One region of the Streptomyces sp. NRRL S-920 genome, then DNA from elsewhere that is predicted to be linked to it. Evidence: predicted binding sites of a transcription regulator. Region 1 holds the regulator's gene; the other holds the start of a gene.
What was found. Region 1 encodes HrcA, which represses chaperone genes, less so after heat shock. Its sites were predicted from a motif close to TTNGCACTCNGNNNNNCNGAGTGCNAA; they were not measured.

Region 1 (7,815 bases):
ATCCGCCCGCTCGCCGGCAGTTCCGCGGTGGCCAGCGGCTCGCTGCCCTCCTCGTGCAGGACGGCCGCGAAGTCGGCGTCCGCGAGGAGGGCGGCGACCTGCTTGGTGGACGCCGCGTCCGCCACCTCCGGGAAGCGCACGCGGCGCGACTGCTTGCCCGCCTCGCGCGCGGTGGCCCGCCACTTGGCCAGCGCCTTGAGGCCGCGCTCGCCCTTCCACTGCGTGATGCAGCGCGACGCGGTCCACGGCACGACCGCGTCGACGCCGGTCTCCGTCATGGTCTCGACGGCGAGTTCACCGCGGTCGCCCTTGGGCAGCGCCTGGACGACGGTGATCCGCGGCTGCGCCTCGGGCTCCTCGGCCACGGAGCCCATCGTCACCACGAGCCGGTCCTTGCCCTCCGTCTCCAGGACCACGCACTGCGCCCACCGTCCGGCGCCGTCGGTCAGGACGACGTCCTCACCGGCGCGCAGCCGCTTCACGGAGACGGCGTGCCGCCCCTCGGGCCCATCGAGTACGTACCGTCCGCCGCCGCGCACATGCGCGTCGAACCGCTCGACGACAAACACGGGGGCGGTCACGCCGCACCGTCCCGCGTCGACGCGCCCTGGGCCTCGGCCAGTTCGGCCGCGAGGACCTCCACGAGCTGTCCGGCGGGCAGTTCCCTGGCGAGCCGGTGGCCCTGCCCGGCCCAGAGCGCCATGCCCTGCGCGTCACCGGCCTTCGCGGCGGCCTTGCGCAGGCCGCTGGTGAGGTGGTGCACCTGGGGGTAGGCGGCGGGCGCGTACGGGCCGTGCTCGCGCATGAAGCGGTTGACGAGGCCGCGCGCGGGCCGCCCGGAGAACGCCCGGGTCAGCTCGGTCCGCAGGAACATCGGATTGGTCATGGCCTGCTTGTGCAGGTGGTTGGCGCCCGACTCCGGGGTGACCAGGAACGCCGTGCCGAGCTGAGCGGCGTCCGCGCCGGCCGCGAGCACCGCGGCGATCTGCGCGCCGCGCATCAGGCCGCCCGTGGCGACGATGGGAATCTGCGCGGTCTCGCGGACCTGCGTGATGAGGGAGAGCAGCCCGATCCCGGCGCCGTCGGCCTCGGGGTTGTCCTTGTGGGTGCCCTGGTGCCCGCCCGCCTCTATGCCCTGCACGCAGACGGCGTCGGCACCGGCCCACTGGGCGGCCTGGGCCTCCTCGGGCGTGGTGACGGTGACGACGGTGACGGTGCCGACGCGCGCGAACGAGTCGAGGACGTCGCGGGTCGGGCAGCCGAAGGTGAAGGAGACGACCGGCACCGGGTCGTCGAGCAGGATCGCGAGCTTGGCGTCGTACCCGTCGTCGCGCCCGCTGTCCGGGTCGCCGAGCTGCGTCTCGTACCAGGTGGCCTCACCGGCGAGCTGGCTGCGGTACACCTCGACGGCCGCGGCGTCCGCGTACTCGGGCTGCGGCATGAAGAGATTGACGCCGAAGGGCCGCGAGGTCAGGCCCCGCACCTGCTTGACCTCCTGGTACATCCCGTCGGCGGTCTTGTACCCGGCGGCGAGGAACCCCAGCCCACCGGCCTCGGAAACGGCCGCGACCAACTGCGGACAGGAGGCACCGCCCGCCATGGGGGCCTGCACGATCGGAAGGCGACACAGCTCGGTCAACACGGAGGACATAACGGCATCGTGCCACGCCCCCACCCCCCAACCGAACCACCCCCCACAAGGGGCACGGGGGAAGCCCGTAAGGGCCGCAGGGGAAGCCCCGCAAGGGGCGCACGGGAGGCCCCGTAAGGGGCGCGGGGCTGTGACACAAGCGGCTCCGCCGCGGGGCGCGAGCAGCCCCGTAAGGGGCGCGGGGAACTGCGCGAGCAACCACAACGCCCCCGCAGAAGGCCAACAAAGCGCCCCCGGCACGGGAAGAATCCCGCCACCGGGGGCAGAGCGACACCGCCCAAGGCGCTACCGCCCGTTAAACGCATCCTTCAGCCGAGAGAAAAGCCCCTGCTGCCCCGGCTGAAACTGCCCCGTAGGCCGCTCCTCGCCCCGCAGCTGCGCAAGCTCCCGCAGCACCCGCTCCTGCTCGGGATCGAGCTTCGTCGGCGTGAGCACCTCGACGTGCACGATGAGGTCACCGCGCCCACCGCCCCGCAGATGCGTGATGCCACGCCCGTGCAGCGGGATCGACTGCCCGGACTGGGTGCCGGGGCGGATGTCGACCTCCTCCATGCCGTCGAGCGTCTTCAGCGGCACCTTCGTGCCGAGCGCCGCCGCCGTCATCGGGATGGTGACCGTGCAGTGCAGGTCGTCGCCGCGCCGCTGGAAGACGTCGTGCGGCAGCTCGTGGATCTCGACGTAGAGGTCACCGGCGGGCCCGCCACCGGGCCCGACCTCGCCCTCGCCCGCGAGCTGGATCCGCGTGCCGTTGTCCACACCGGCGGGGATCTTCACCGTCAGCGTCCGGCGCGAGCGGACGCGGCCGTCACCGGCGCACTCCGGGCACGGCGTCGGCACGACCGTGCCGAACCCCTGGCACTGCGGGCACGGCCGCGAGGTCATGACCTGGCCGAGGAAGGACCGCGTGACCTGCGACACCTCACCGCGGCCGCGGCACATGTCACACGTCTGAGCGGACGTGCCCGGCGCGGCACCCTCACCGCTACAGGTCGTACACACCACGGCGGTGTCGACCTGGATGTCCTTGGTGGTCCCGAAGGCGGCCTCGTCGAGGTCGATCTCCAGCCGGATCATGGCGTCCTGTCCGCGACGCGTGCGCGAGCGCGGTCCGCGCTGCGACGCCGTCCCGAAGAACGCGTCCATGATGTCGGAGAAGTTGCCGAAGCCACCGGCGCCGAAGCCGCCCGCGCCTCCGCCGCCCGCCTGGGACAGGGGGTCGCCGCCGAGGTCGTAGACCTGCTTCTTCTGCGGGTCCGACAACACCTCGTACGCGGCGTTGATCTCCTTGAAGCGCTCCTGAGTCTTCGGGTCCGGATTCACATCCGGGTGAAGCTCACGCGCCAGCCTCCGGAAGGCCTTCTTGATCTCGTCCTGGGAAGCGTCGCGGCGCACGCCGAGTACGGCGTAGTAGTCCGTGGCCACTTACGACTCCGCCAGGATCTGTCCGACGTAACGTGCCACTGCGCGTACTGCTCCCATCGTTCCCGGATAGTCCATGCGGGTCGGTCCGACCACGCCTAGTTTCGCGACTGCCTCGCTCCCCGAACCGTAGCCGACCGAGACCACGGAGGTGGAGCTGAGGCCCTCATGGGCGTTCTCATGACCGATCCGTACGGCCATGCCCGAATCCTGCACCTCACCAAGCAACTTGAGGAGCACGACCTGCTCCTCAAGGGCTTCGAGAACGGGCCGGATCGTGAGGGGAAAGTCATGTCCGAAGCGGGTGAGATTGGCGGTCCCGCCGATCATCAGCCGCTCCTCGGTCTCCTCGACGAGTGTTTCGAGGAGGGTGGAGAGGACCGTCGCGACCGTACCGCGGTCCTCGGTCTCGAAGCTCTCGGGCAGGTCCTGCACCAGCTGCGGCACGTCCGCGAAGCGGCGGCCCGCGACCCTGCTGTTGAGCCGCGCCCGCAGGTCCGCGAGCGACGTCTCACCGAAGGGCGCCGGACAGTCGATCATGCGCTGCTCGACCCGGCCCGTGTCCGTGATCAGTACGAGCATCAGCCGGGCCGGAGCGAGCGAGAGCAGTTCCACGTGCCGCACCGTCGACCGCGTGAGCGACGGGTACTGCACGACGGCGACCTGCCGGGTCAGCTGCGCGAGCAGCCGGACCGTGCGCCCCACCACGTCGTCGAGGTCGACGGCGCCGTCGAGGAAGTTCTGGATGGCGCGGCGCTCGGGCGCGGTCATCGGCTTGACGCCCGCGAGCTTGTCGACGAAGAGGCGGTAGCCCTTGTCCGTCGGGATGCGCCCGGCGCTGGTGTGGGGCTGGGCGATGAACCCCTCCTCCTCCAGCGCCGCCATGTCGTTGCGCACCGTGGCCGGGGAGACGCCGAGACTGTGCCGCTCGGTGAGCGCCTTGGAGCCGACCGGCTCCTCCGTCCCGACATAGTCGTGGACGATGGCGCGCAGCACTTCGAGCCTGCGTTCACTGAGCATCGCGCACACCTCCAGCCGTCATCCGTCGCGGTGGTCCCCTGCCTGGCACTCAACGCGGGTGAGTGCCAGCCTGTCAAAAGGTCAGTGTACGGCCGTCGGGTACGGCCCCGGCAAGGCCGGACGCCACCGAACCCCATCGAGCCGTCCGGGCCCGCCCGACCGGCCGTGCCGAGGCGCACCGCAGCGGCTAGCGTCACCGTATGGATGTGGAACCGGCATGGGAAGCCGCGGGCTGGGAACGGCTCGCGCCGCGGGTGGGCCGGTGCCGCCTGCCGGTGTGGGACTGCACGGCGGGGCTCGTCGTCGGCGACGACGCCGCTCTGATGATCGAGGCGGGGTCGAGCCTGGCGGAGGGCGCGGCGCTGCGGACGCGGGCCGGGGAGATCCTCGGCGGGGGCCGCCGCGTGACACATCTCGCGTTGACGCACCCGCACTTCGACCACGTCCTCGGGGCCGCGGCCTTCGCGGGGGTGGAGGTGTACGGCGCGGTGGGCATCGACACGGTGTTCGCCAGGGGCGCCGACGAGCTGCGGGCGGACGCGGTGCGGCACGGCGCGGACCCCCGGGCCGCGGCGGAGGCGGCGGACCTCCTCATCCACCCGCGCCACCTGGTGTCCGGCGAGTGGACGCTCGACCTCGGCGGCGGCGTGCAGGTCCTCCTCGCGAACGTGGGCCCCGGCCATACGGGCCACGACCTGGTGGTCCTGGTGCCCGGCGGCGACGGCGGGCGGGAGATCGTCTTCTGCGGCGACCTGGTCGAGGAGTCGGGTCAACCGCAGGCCGGTCCGGACGCGGTGCCCTCGCAGTGGCCGGCGGCGCTGGACCGGCTCCTCGGCCTGGGCGGGGAGGACGCGCGGTACGTGCCGGGGCACGGCGCGGTGGTGGACGCGGCTTTTGTCCGTGCGCAACGCGCCACACTGGCGGCTCGTTTCGGCGTGTCGTAGCGGGCGGTCCGCGCCTTCTTCCTATCGTCGGCGGAATGCGCCCACCCGTCTCCCGCCGCCACCCCGCCGAGGGCCCTTTGGGCCCGCAGCGCCGTATGTACTCCGCTGATCTCACGCCGCCGTGGAAGAAGCCGAAGCCCGTACCGGAGGTGGCGGCGGAGGCCGGCCTCGTGGTGGAGGAGCTGAGCACGGGTTTCTGCGGGGCGGTGATCCGCTGCGAGAAGACGGCGCAGGGCCCGACGGTGACGCTGGAGGACCGCTTCGGCAAGCACCGGGTCTTCCCGATGGAGCCTCGGGGTTTCCTCCTGGAGGGCAGGACGGTCACGCTCGTGCGCCCCTCGACGGCTCCGGCTTCCCCCGTACGTCCTTCTCGCACCGCGTCCGGCTCGGTGGCCGTCCCCGGGGCGCGGGCCAGGGTCGCCCGGGCCGGCCGCATCTACGTGGAGGGCCGCCACGACGCGGAGTTGGTCGAGAGAGTATGGGGTGACGACCTGCGCATCGAGGGCGTGGTCGTCGAATACCTGGAGGGCATCGACGACCTGCCCGCGATCGTCGCGGAGTTCTCCCCGGGCCCCGACGCGCGCCTCGGCGTCCTGGTGGACCACCTGGTCCCCGGCTCCAAGGAGTCCCGCATCGCGGCCCAGGTCACCGGCGCGCACGCCTTGGTGGTCGGCCACCCCTACATCGACGTGTGGGAGGCGGTGAAGCCGTCCTCGGTCGGCATCGAGGCGTGGCCCAGGGTGCCGAGGGGGCGGGACTGGAAGACGGGCGTGTGCGAGGCGCTGGGCTGGCCGTCGAACACGGGGGCGGCGTGGCAGCGGGTCCTGGGCTCGGTGCGCAGCTACAAGGACCTGGAGCCGGCGCTTCTCGGCCGCGTCGAGGAACTGATCGATTTCGTCACGCTCCCGTAGCGGGACCTGGCCCCTGGGCCTCGGGGCACTTTCACGACGTCTCCCACCCGCCCGTTTACCCCGCATCAACCACTCCCGCAGAGCCCACCCAGAGACCGAGCGGGCGGGTGGGAGAGCGAGCGCCGGGCGCCCCCGACGGGCAGAGGCGGTGGAGGCGCGGAGCTAAAGCCGCAGCCCCCGCGCCGCAGCCTCAGGCGCCCCGCCGGCATCAGTCGACCAGGTCCCGTACCACCCCGTCCGCCAACAAGCGCCCCCGCAACGTAAGCACCGCACGCCCGCCCTCGTAGGGCCCGGGCTCCAGCAGCCCCTCCGCCAGCGCCCGGCGCGCAGCCGAGAGCCCCGCCTCCTTGAGGAGGGAAAGCGGGCAGCCCTCGCGCAGCCGCAGCTCCAGCAGGATCCGCTCGACCCTGCGGTCCTCCGCGGACAGCACCTCCCGCCCGGCCCCGGGCGACCGCCCCGCCGCGAGGGCCGACGCGTACGCCCCGGGGTGTTTCACGTTCCACCAGCGCACGCCCCCGGCGTGGCTGTGCGCCCCGGGCCCGGCCCCCCACCAGTCGGCGCCCCGCCAGTACAGCTCGTTGTGCAGGCACCGGCCCGCCTCGGAGGTGGCCCAGTTGGAGACCTCGTACCACTCGAAGCCCGCGGCCCCCAGCACCTCGTCCGCGATCAGATACCGGTCCGCGTGGACGTCGTCGTCCGTCATCGGGACCTCGCCGCGCCGGATCCGCCGCGCCAGCTGCGTACCCTCCTCCACGATCAGGGCGTACGCGCTGACGTGGTCGGGACCGGCCCCGATCGCCGCGTCCAGCGAGGCCCGCCAGTCCTCGTCCGTCTCCCCCGGCGTGCCGTAGATCAGGTCGAGGTTGACATGGTCGAAGCCCGCCGCCCGCGCCTCGGCGACGCACGCCTCGGGCCGGCCCGGCGTATGCGTACGTTCGAGCACCTTCAGCACGTGCTGTCGCGCGCTCTGCATGCCGAAGGAGACCCGGTTGAAGCCTCCTTCGCGCAGCTCGCTCAGATACGCCGTGTCGACCGACTCCGGGTTCGCCTCGGTCGTGATCTCCGCGTCGTCCGCGAGCCCGAACTCGTCCCGGACGGCCGCCAGCATGCGTACGAGATCGCCCGCGGCCAGCAGCGTCGGCGTACCGCCCCCGACGAACACGGTCCGCACGGGCCGCGGGTCGTCGCCGAGGACCTTGCGGGCGAGGCGCACCTCGTCGACGAGGGTGTCCGCGTAGTTGTCGCGCGAGGCGAGCACACCGCCGGAGCCGCGCAGCTCGGTCGCGGTGTAGGTGTTGAAGTCGCAGTAGCCGCAGCGCGTGGCGCAGTACGGAACGTGCAGGTAGAAGCCGAGGGGGCGGGAGGCCGCGCCCTCCAGGGCGGACGCGGGCAGCGCGCCGTCCTCGGGCATGGGCTCACCATCGGGCAGTGCGGAAGGCATACGTCGATTGTCCCGCACCACGGGCCACCCCCCACCCAGCCCGGCACGAGACACGCCCCACCCGAGCCGCCACGGAACCAGCCCGCCCGAACCGCCACGGAACAAGCCCCACCCAGCCCGCCACGGAACAAGCGCTACCTGGCCGGCAGGGAACAACCCCCACCCGACCCAGCACGGAACACCCCCCACCAGCCCGCCCGAACCACCAGCGACCAGCCCGCCTAAAGCACCAGCGACTACTCCGCCTGAAGCACCAGCAACGCCATATCGTCATCCGGCGGCCGCTCCGAGAACTCATGTACGAGCCGACGGATCCGCTCCGCCACGAGCCCCGCGTCGAGCCCCGCGCAGTCCGCGAAGGCGCGTGCCAGGCCCTCGCCGTCGTCGAACTGGAGACGCCCCGCGCGCCGCTCGGTCACGCCGTCCGTG
Region 2 (7,815 bases), on a different contig from region 1:
CACCTCGGACGTCCGTCCGCTCGGCTCGACCATCGACGACGCGGCGGGCGAGGCCTTCGACAAGATCGCGCGGGTGCTGAACCTCGGCTTCCCCGGCGGCCCCGTCATCGACCGGTACGCGCGCGAGGGCGACCCGCGGGCGATCGCGTTCCCGCGCGGTCTGACCGGCCCGCGCGACCCGGCCTACGACTTCTCCTTCTCCGGGCTCAAGACGTCCGTCGCCCGCTGGATCGAGGCCAAGCGGGCCGCGGGCGAGGACGTGCCGGTGCGGGACGTCTCGGCGTCCTTCCAGGAGGCGGTCGTCGACGTGCTGACCCGCAAGGCGGTCCGCGCCTGCAAGGACGAGGGCGTCGACCACCTCATGATCGGCGGCGGCGTGGCCGCCAACTCGCGGCTCCGCGCCCTCGCGCAGGAGCGCTGCGAGAAGGCCGGGATCCGCCTTCGCGTGCCGCGTCCGAAGCTGTGCACGGACAACGGCGCGATGGTCGCGGCCCTCGGCGCGGAGATGGTGGCGCGCAACCGCTCGGCCTCGTCCTGGGACCTGTCGGCGGACTCGTCGCTGCCGGTGACGGAACCGCACGTGCCGGGCCACGGGCACGGCCACACGCACGACCACGACCATGTGCACGAGGTCAGCAAGGGGAACCTGTACTCGTGACCGTCGCGCTGATGTGGGAGGCCCGTGCCGTCGAGGGGCGCGGCGCGGAGCTGCTCGCGTGGGCGCGGGAGCAGCGGTTCGACGTCGTGCCGCTGCGGCGGGAGACGTTCCGCGCGCCGCAGGACCGGGTCCTGGTCATCACCTGGTGGGACGCCGCGTACGACGCCGAGCTGCCCGAACTGCCCGAGCCCGCACCGGAGTTGGTGACCCGGGCGGTGCATCGCTGGCGGTTCGAGCCGGTCGACGCGGACTGACGCTCACCGCTGGCGGTACGTCAACAGGTACCGCCAGAACAGCAGCTGCCGGACGTCGCTGCCGGGCAGGAGGCGGGTCGCCTCGGCGCGGATCTGCGGGAGCGTCATGTCCGGCTGTCGTACGGGGGCCTTGAGCGGGGGCGCGTGCGTGCCGCGCACGCGCTCGCCCGCGTACACCGTCAGGCGCGCCAGCGCGTTGGCGGGGGTCGCCGCGAGGTCCCACCAGGTCGTCCCGGCGTAGCAGCCGAGGACGAGCAGGGTGCCGCCGGGCGCGAGGGCGGCGCGCAGCCGGGTCAGCGTGGTGAACGGCATGTGGTGCAGGCTCGCCAGGCAGGTGATGACGTCGTAGTGGCCCTCGGGGAGGTCCTGCGCGGTCACGTCCGCCCGCCGGTAGCGGGGGCCTCCACCCAGCGCCTCGGCCTCGGCGACGACCTCCGCCGACGGGTCGAGCGCGTCGACCTCGTAGCCGCGGGCCGCGAGGCGGCGGGCGAAGCGGCCGGTGCCGCAGCCGATGTCGAGGGCGGTGCGGCCGTGCGGCGGCAGGTGCCTCAGGAGCAGCGGGTGGTAGTGGTCGTTGTGGTCGAAGGGCATGGCGGCGAGCCTGGCACACGGCTCACTCCGCCCGCTCCGCTCCCGCCCGCCCCAGCAACCCGTCGACGACCGCGCCCAGTTGGCGGGCCACGTCGTAGTCCTCGGTCAGTTCGGTCCACTGGTCCGCGAGCGCCGCGAGGTGGGGGAGTTCGGCCGCGTCCGCGTCCGTGAGCATGCCGGGGAAGTGCCGCTTGCGGTCCGGGTCCGCGGCGCGGCGCTCCATCGCGCGGCGGAAGACCAGGTCTCCGTAGACGCAGTGCCACAGGGTCCGGTAGGCGCGGACCGCCTCCGCGGGGGTGAGGCCGCAGTCGACGGCCGCGCCGATCATCTCCTCGACCATCCACAGGGCGCCCCTGTCGGTGAGGTCGCCGAGGCTGAGCACCTCGACCACCCAGGGCATCCGCGCCAGCGTGCCGTGCATATGCAGGGCGACGGCGAGGAGGCGCTCGCGCGGGTCGGCCGGCAGCTCGGGGCGCGGGACCGTGGCGGCGGTACCGGCGAGCGTGAGCATCAGCAGCTCGTCCTTGTCGCGTACGTGGTGGTAGAGCGCCATCGGCGTGGTGCCGACCTCCTTGGCGACCCGGCGCATGCTCAGGGCCGCCACGCCCTCCTCCTGAAGGATCCGGCGGGCGGTCGCGACGATCGTCTCCGGTTCCAGGCGCCGGGGTCGCCCCACGCCGCGCTTCTTCGCCTTCTCTTCTGCTGCCACCGGCTCATTGTCGCGCGCTCGCTCCGCACGGACCCCTGCCTAATTTCTATACGCGTATAGTAATGTGCCGCCCATGGTGAACAAGGTGAACTCGCGTACCCCGCAAGGGGCTTTACTGCCGGTGCTGCTCACCGTGCAGTTCCTCGTCTCCCTCGATGTCTCCGTCGTCAACATCGCCCTGCCCGACATGGACGACGACCTCGGCTTCGCCCCCGGCTCGCTGCTCTGGGTCGTCAACGCCTACGCGCTCGCCTTCGGCGGCCTGCTCATGCTCGGCGGACGCCTCGCCGACCTGGCCGGGCGCCGGCGCACCCTCATCTGGGGCTTCGTCGTCTTCGGCGTGGCGAGCCTCGCGGGCGGGCTCGCCCTGACACCGGGGCAGCTCATCGCGGCGCGGGCGGTACAGGGCGCGGGCGCGGCGGCGCTCGCACCCGTCGCGCTCACCCTGATCACCGTCAACTACGCGGCGGGGCCCGCTCGTTCGCGGGCGCTCGGCCTCTGGGGCGTCGCGGGGGCGCTCGGCGGCGCGGTCGGGATCATGGCGGGCGGGCTGCTCACCGACTGGGTGGGCTGGCGATCGGTGATGCTCGTCAACGTCCCCGTGGTGCTCGCCGCGCTCCTCGCCGCCCGCCGCGGGGTGCCCGTCGACCGCCGCACCGGGCCCGCGCCCCGACTCGACGTCACCGGTGCCCTGCTCGTCACGGCCGGGACGGCGGCACTTGTGCTCGGCCTCGTGCGCACGGAGACGTACGCCTGGGGATCCGGCACCACGCTGGGCACGCTCGGCGTCGCGGCCGTCCTGCTCGCGGCCTTCGTCGCCGTCGAGGCCCGCAAGCGGGAGCCGCTGCTGCGGCTCGGCCTGCTCGGCACCGCCCACCGGCCCGTGCTCTCCGCGAACGTCTTCTCGCTGCTGATGTCGTCGGGGCAGTTCGCCGCCTTCTACTTCACCTCGCTCTACCTCCAGCAGGTGATGGGGTACGGGCCGACGGCGGCCGGTGCCGCTTTCCTGCCGTTCTGCGCGGGCGTCGTGGCCGGGTCGACGGTCGCGGCCCGCACGGTCGGGCGGGTCGGCGAACGGGCGCTGCTGGTGGCGGGCGGGCTGCTCGGGGCCGCCGGGTTCGGCTGGTTCGCGCTGACGGTCGAGGCGGGCGGCACGTTCCTCGGCTCGATCCTCGGGCCCTCGCTGGTCGCGAGCGTCGGCATCGGCATGTGCTTCGTACCGCTGGGCACGGCCGCGACCAGCGGGGTCGCCCCCGAGGAGGCCGGCATGGCCTCCGGGCTGCTCAACAGCTCGCGTCAGCTCGGCGGCTCGCTCGGCCTCGCGGTCCTGGTCACGGTCGCGGCGAACGTCACCGGCACGGGGACCGGCCGGGCCGCCCTCGCCGAGGGGCACGCGGCGGCCTTCGCGGTGTCCGCGGGGCTGCTGGTGGCGGCCGCGCTGGGGACAGCCGTGCTGCACGGCCGCCGAGCGTCGTCGCCCGTGCCGCCGGCTCGGGACACCGCCCCGGACCCTGTCGCCCGCGCCTGAGGCTCCCCCCTCGTGGCTCCCTCCCGGCCCCCGCGCTCCTTTCCGGGGCCGGGCGGCCGAGTTACGGGACCGGGTGGCCGATCAGCATCGTGGGCGCCCCGGCCACCCGCGTCAGGAACACCGTCGCCGCGTTCTTCCCCTGCGGCTTCACCTTGCGGCGCAGCTCCTCCGGTTCCACCGCCGAACCCCGCTTCTTCACCGTCAGGATCCCGACCTCCCGCTCCCGGAGCAGGGCCTTCAGCTTCTTCACACCGAAGGGGAGCCGGTCGGTGATCTCGTACGCCACCGCGTAGGGCGTCGTGTGCAGCGCGTCGGACGTGACGTACGCGATGGTCTCGTCGATCAGCCCGCCGCCGACCCGCGCCGCGACCTCGGCGACCAGATGCGCACGGATGACGGCGCCGTCCGGCTCGTACAGGTACCGCCCCACGGGCCGCACCTCGGGGTCGGGAAGCATCGCGTCCAGGGCGCTCCACAGGGAGACGTCCTGGGGCAGGAGCGTCGCGCGGTGCGAGGCTGGCGCGTCCGTGCCGAACCACAGCACCGCCTCCTTCACATCGCCGCCGTCCGAGATCCACTCGGCCTCGGTCCCCGCGGGGATCGCCTCGTGCGGGATCCCGGGGGCGATCTTCAGCGCGGCGCGCGGGGCCTTGCGGGCCGCCCGGACCGCCCAGGACAGCGGCGGGGAGTAGGACTCCGGGTCGAAGATGCGGCCGCGCTTGGAGGAGCGCCGCGCCGGGTCCACGAACACCGCGTCGTACGCCGATGTGTCCACGTCCATGACATCGGCCTCCCGGACCTCGATGAGGTCGGCGAGCCCGAGCGCCTCGGCGTTGGCACGGGCGACCGCGCAGGTCAGCGGGGACCGGTCGACGGCCAGCACGGAGATCCCGGCCCGCGCCAGCGCGATCGCGTCACCGCCGATGCCGCAGCACAGGTCGGCGAGGGAACGCACCCCGAGCCTCTTGAAACTCTCGGCGCGGTGCGTGGCGACGGAGGCGCGGGTGGACTGCTCGACGCCGTCCGGCGTGAAGAACATCCGGGCCGCGTCCTCGGCGCCGAACTTCGCCACGGCCCGTTGGCGCAGCCGCGCCTGGGCGAGCGCGGCCGAGACCAGCGGCGCCGGGTGCTCGCGGCGCAGCCGGGTGGCGGCGGCGAGTTCCCGCGCGGGCTCCACGTCCCGCACCTCGTCGAGCAGGGCCCGCCCCGCTTCGGTGCGCAGGGCGGCGAAGGCGGCGAGGGGATCGTCGAGGCCCGCGTCCTCGGCGCCTTCGGAGGTGCGGTCGGCGGCAGGGGTGCTCGGCGTGTTCGGGTCGTTCACCCGCCCCATTGTGGGCCAGTCGGTGGATGGTGCGCGGCCGGTGGCGGTGTCGACCCCGGGGTACGCCGGTGAGCTGCGAGGATCCGGCGCCATGCAACTCGTACGACAAAAGGAAGAATCCGCCGCACGGCGGAAGAATCAGACGCGTGCCGTCGTGGCGGTGCTGACCGTCACGGCGATCGCCTCGGGCTGCGCCTCCGCGGGCGGCTCGGACGCCGTGAAGCCCGCCCACGGCCAGCAGCCGCTCAAGGCCCCGCCCGCCAGGGCCCTCGACTCCTACGCCCATCAGCTCGGCGTCTCCCAGGCCGCCCGGGTCGCGGCCGCCAAGCGCTGGCGCCTCGCAAGGACCCCGCTGGCGGCGCCCGCGCCCCCCAGGAAGAAGCCGCGGCTCAAGACCCGCAAGGGCTTCGAGGTCAAGGGCCACGCCAAGCTGCCGCCGGTCTTCACGAGCATCCCGACCAAGCAGAAGGTCGTCTTCCTCACCATCGACGACGGCGCCGAGAAGGATCCGGCGCTGCTGAGGATGATGAGCGACCTGAGGATCCCGTACACCGCCTTCCTCAGTGACTACCTGGTCAAGGAGGACTACGCGTACTTCAAGAAGATGCAGTCGCACGGGGTCGCCCTGAACAACCACACCCTCAATCACCGCTATATGCCCGGCCTCTCGTACAAGAGCCAGCGCCGCGAGATCTGCGGCATGCAGGACACCATCGAGAAGCGCTACGGCAAGCGGCCCGAACTCTTCCGCCCGCCGTACGGCAACTACAACGCCAACACCCTGCGCGCCGCGAGGTCGTGCGGCATCAAGGCCGTGCCGCTGTGGAACGCGGAGGTCTTCGCCGACCGCATGGAGTACCGCGAGTGGGACCGCGACCTGCACCCCGGCGACATCATCCTCACCCACTTCAGGGGCCGCGAGGACTGGAAGGGCACCATGCCCGACATGGTCCGCAGGCTCATGAGGACGGTCACGGCCAAGGGGTACGCGGTGGCCAGGCTGGAGGACTACCTGTGACCCGGCGGGCGCGAGCCCACCGCCGCCTCCTCACCGGGGCCCTCCTGTGCGGAGTACTCGCGCCCGCGCTGCTGACGTCCTGCGCCGAATCGGTCGACCCGATCGAGCGACTGGGCAGAAAGGCGGCGGAGAAGCTCCCCGACAGGGAGCCGTCCGCCTCCGCCTGTGGGGAAACGAGGCCTCCGCGAGCCGCGGGCGGGGAACCCGGAGTCATCGAGAGCCGTTGCCCCGAACGAGGGAAAACACCGCCCGCCCCGCCCGCCCGGGGCGCCGCGATCCGCTGAAGCCGGACGCAGTCGATTGGCACTCCGCTTGACCGAGTGCTAATCGCCGTCCTAGTCTCGCTTCTGGCACTCCCCGTTGGAGAGTGCCAATAGCGACGGGCAGGTCCGGCACCCGCGACGACGGATCCACCTGGTCGCCACACCTAAGACTGTTAACCCCGTGAGATCTCCGAAGGGGGAGACCGGATCGTGACGACCACCAGCTCCAAGGTTGCCATCAAGCCGCTCGAGGACCGCATTGTGGTCCAGCCGCTCGACGCCGAGCAGACCACGGCCTCCGGCCTGGTCATTCCGGACACCGCCAAGGAGAAGCCCCAGGAGGGCGTCGTCCTGGCCGTGGGCCCGGGCCGCTTCGAGAACGGCGAGCGTCTGCCGCTCGACGTGAAGACCGGCGACATCGTGCTGTACAGCAAGTACGGCGGCACCGAGGTGAAGTACAGCGGCGAGGAGTACCTCGTCCTCTCGGCTCGCGACGTGCTCGCGATCGTCGAGAAGTAATTCACCGCTTCACCTGCATCACCTGCTTCACCAGCAGATTTGCTTTTTGAGCTGCGCCCCTGGTCACCCCGCTGATTGCCGGGCGGCGAGGGGCGCGGTTCGTTCACCCGAGTTTTCGAGAGGGCTGAATCGCTCCCATGGCGAAGATCCTGAAGTTCGACGAGGACGCCCGTCGCGCCCTTGAGCGCGGCGTCAACAAGCTTGCCGACACGGTCAAGGTGACGATCGGCCCCCGCGGCCGCAACGTCGTCATCGACAAGAAGTTCGGCGCCCCGACCATCACCAACGACGGCGTCACCATCGCCCGTGAGGTCGAGGTCGAGGACCCGTACGAGAACCTCGGCGCCCAGCTGGTGAAGGAGGTGGCGACCAAGACCAACGACATCGCTGGCGACGGCACCACCACCGCCACCGTGCTCGCCCAGGCCCTGGTCAAGGAAGGCCTGCGCAACGTCGCGGCCGGCGCCTCCCCGGCCGCCCTGAAGAAGGGCATCGACGCCGCCGTCGCGGCCGTCTCCGAGGAGCTGCTCGCCACCGCCCGCCCGATCGACGACAAGGCCGACATCGCGGCCGTCGCCGGTCTGTCGGCCCAGGACCCGCAGGTCGGCGAGCTGATCGCCGAGGCGATGGACAAGGTCGGCAAGGACGGTGTCATCACCGTCGAGGAGTCCAACACCTTCGGCCTGGAGCTGGACTTCACCGAGGGCATGGCCTTCGACAAGGGCTACCTGTCCCCGTACATGGTCTCCGACCAGGAGCGTATGGAGGCCGTCCTCGACGACCCGTACATCCTGATCCACCAGGGCAAGATCTCCTCCATCCAGGACCTCCTGCCGCTGCTCGAGAAGGTCATCCAGGCCAACTCCTCGAAGCCGCTCCTGATCATCGCCGAGGACGTCGAGGGCGAGGCCCTGTCGACCCTGGTCGTGAACAAGATCCGCGGCACCTTCAACG

Region 2: the regulator HrcA is predicted to act here: its motif matches at 6,380-6,406, upstream of groES (co-chaperone GroES).

Annotation. Positions count from the first base shown of each region.
Region 1 covers NZ_JODF01000018.1:121,098-128,912, reverse strand. Annotated here, with positions in the region: gene IG54_RS0115905 (16S rRNA (uracil(1498)-N(3))-methyltransferase) at 1-581, opposite strand, end outside; gene IG54_RS0115900 (nitronate monooxygenase) at 578-1,651, opposite strand; gene dnaJ (molecular chaperone DnaJ) at 1,937-3,073, opposite strand; gene hrcA (heat-inducible transcriptional repressor HrcA) at 3,074-4,090, opposite strand; gene IG54_RS0115885 (MBL fold metallo-hydrolase) at 4,291-5,034, shown strand; gene IG54_RS0115880 (DUF3097 domain-containing protein) at 5,070-5,945, shown strand; gene hemW (radical SAM family heme chaperone HemW) at 6,154-7,386, opposite strand; gene IG54_RS0115870 (SpoIIE family protein phosphatase) at 7,623-7,815, opposite strand, start outside.
Region 2 covers NZ_JODF01000016.1:58,321-66,135, reverse strand. Annotated here, with positions in the region: gene tsaD (tRNA (adenosine(37)-N6)-threonylcarbamoyltransferase complex transferase subunit TsaD) at 1-658, shown strand, start outside; gene IG54_RS0114095 (hypothetical protein) at 655-912, shown strand; gene IG54_RS0114090 (class I SAM-dependent methyltransferase) at 916-1,503, opposite strand; gene IG54_RS0114085 (TetR/AcrR family transcriptional regulator) at 1,526-2,212, opposite strand; gene IG54_RS0114080 (MFS transporter) at 2,286-3,740, shown strand; gene IG54_RS0114075 (THUMP-like domain-containing protein) at 3,802-5,070, opposite strand; gene IG54_RS0114070 (polysaccharide deacetylase family protein) at 5,153-6,079, shown strand; gene groES (co-chaperone GroES) at 6,553-6,861, shown strand; gene groL (chaperonin GroEL) at 6,999-7,815, shown strand, end outside.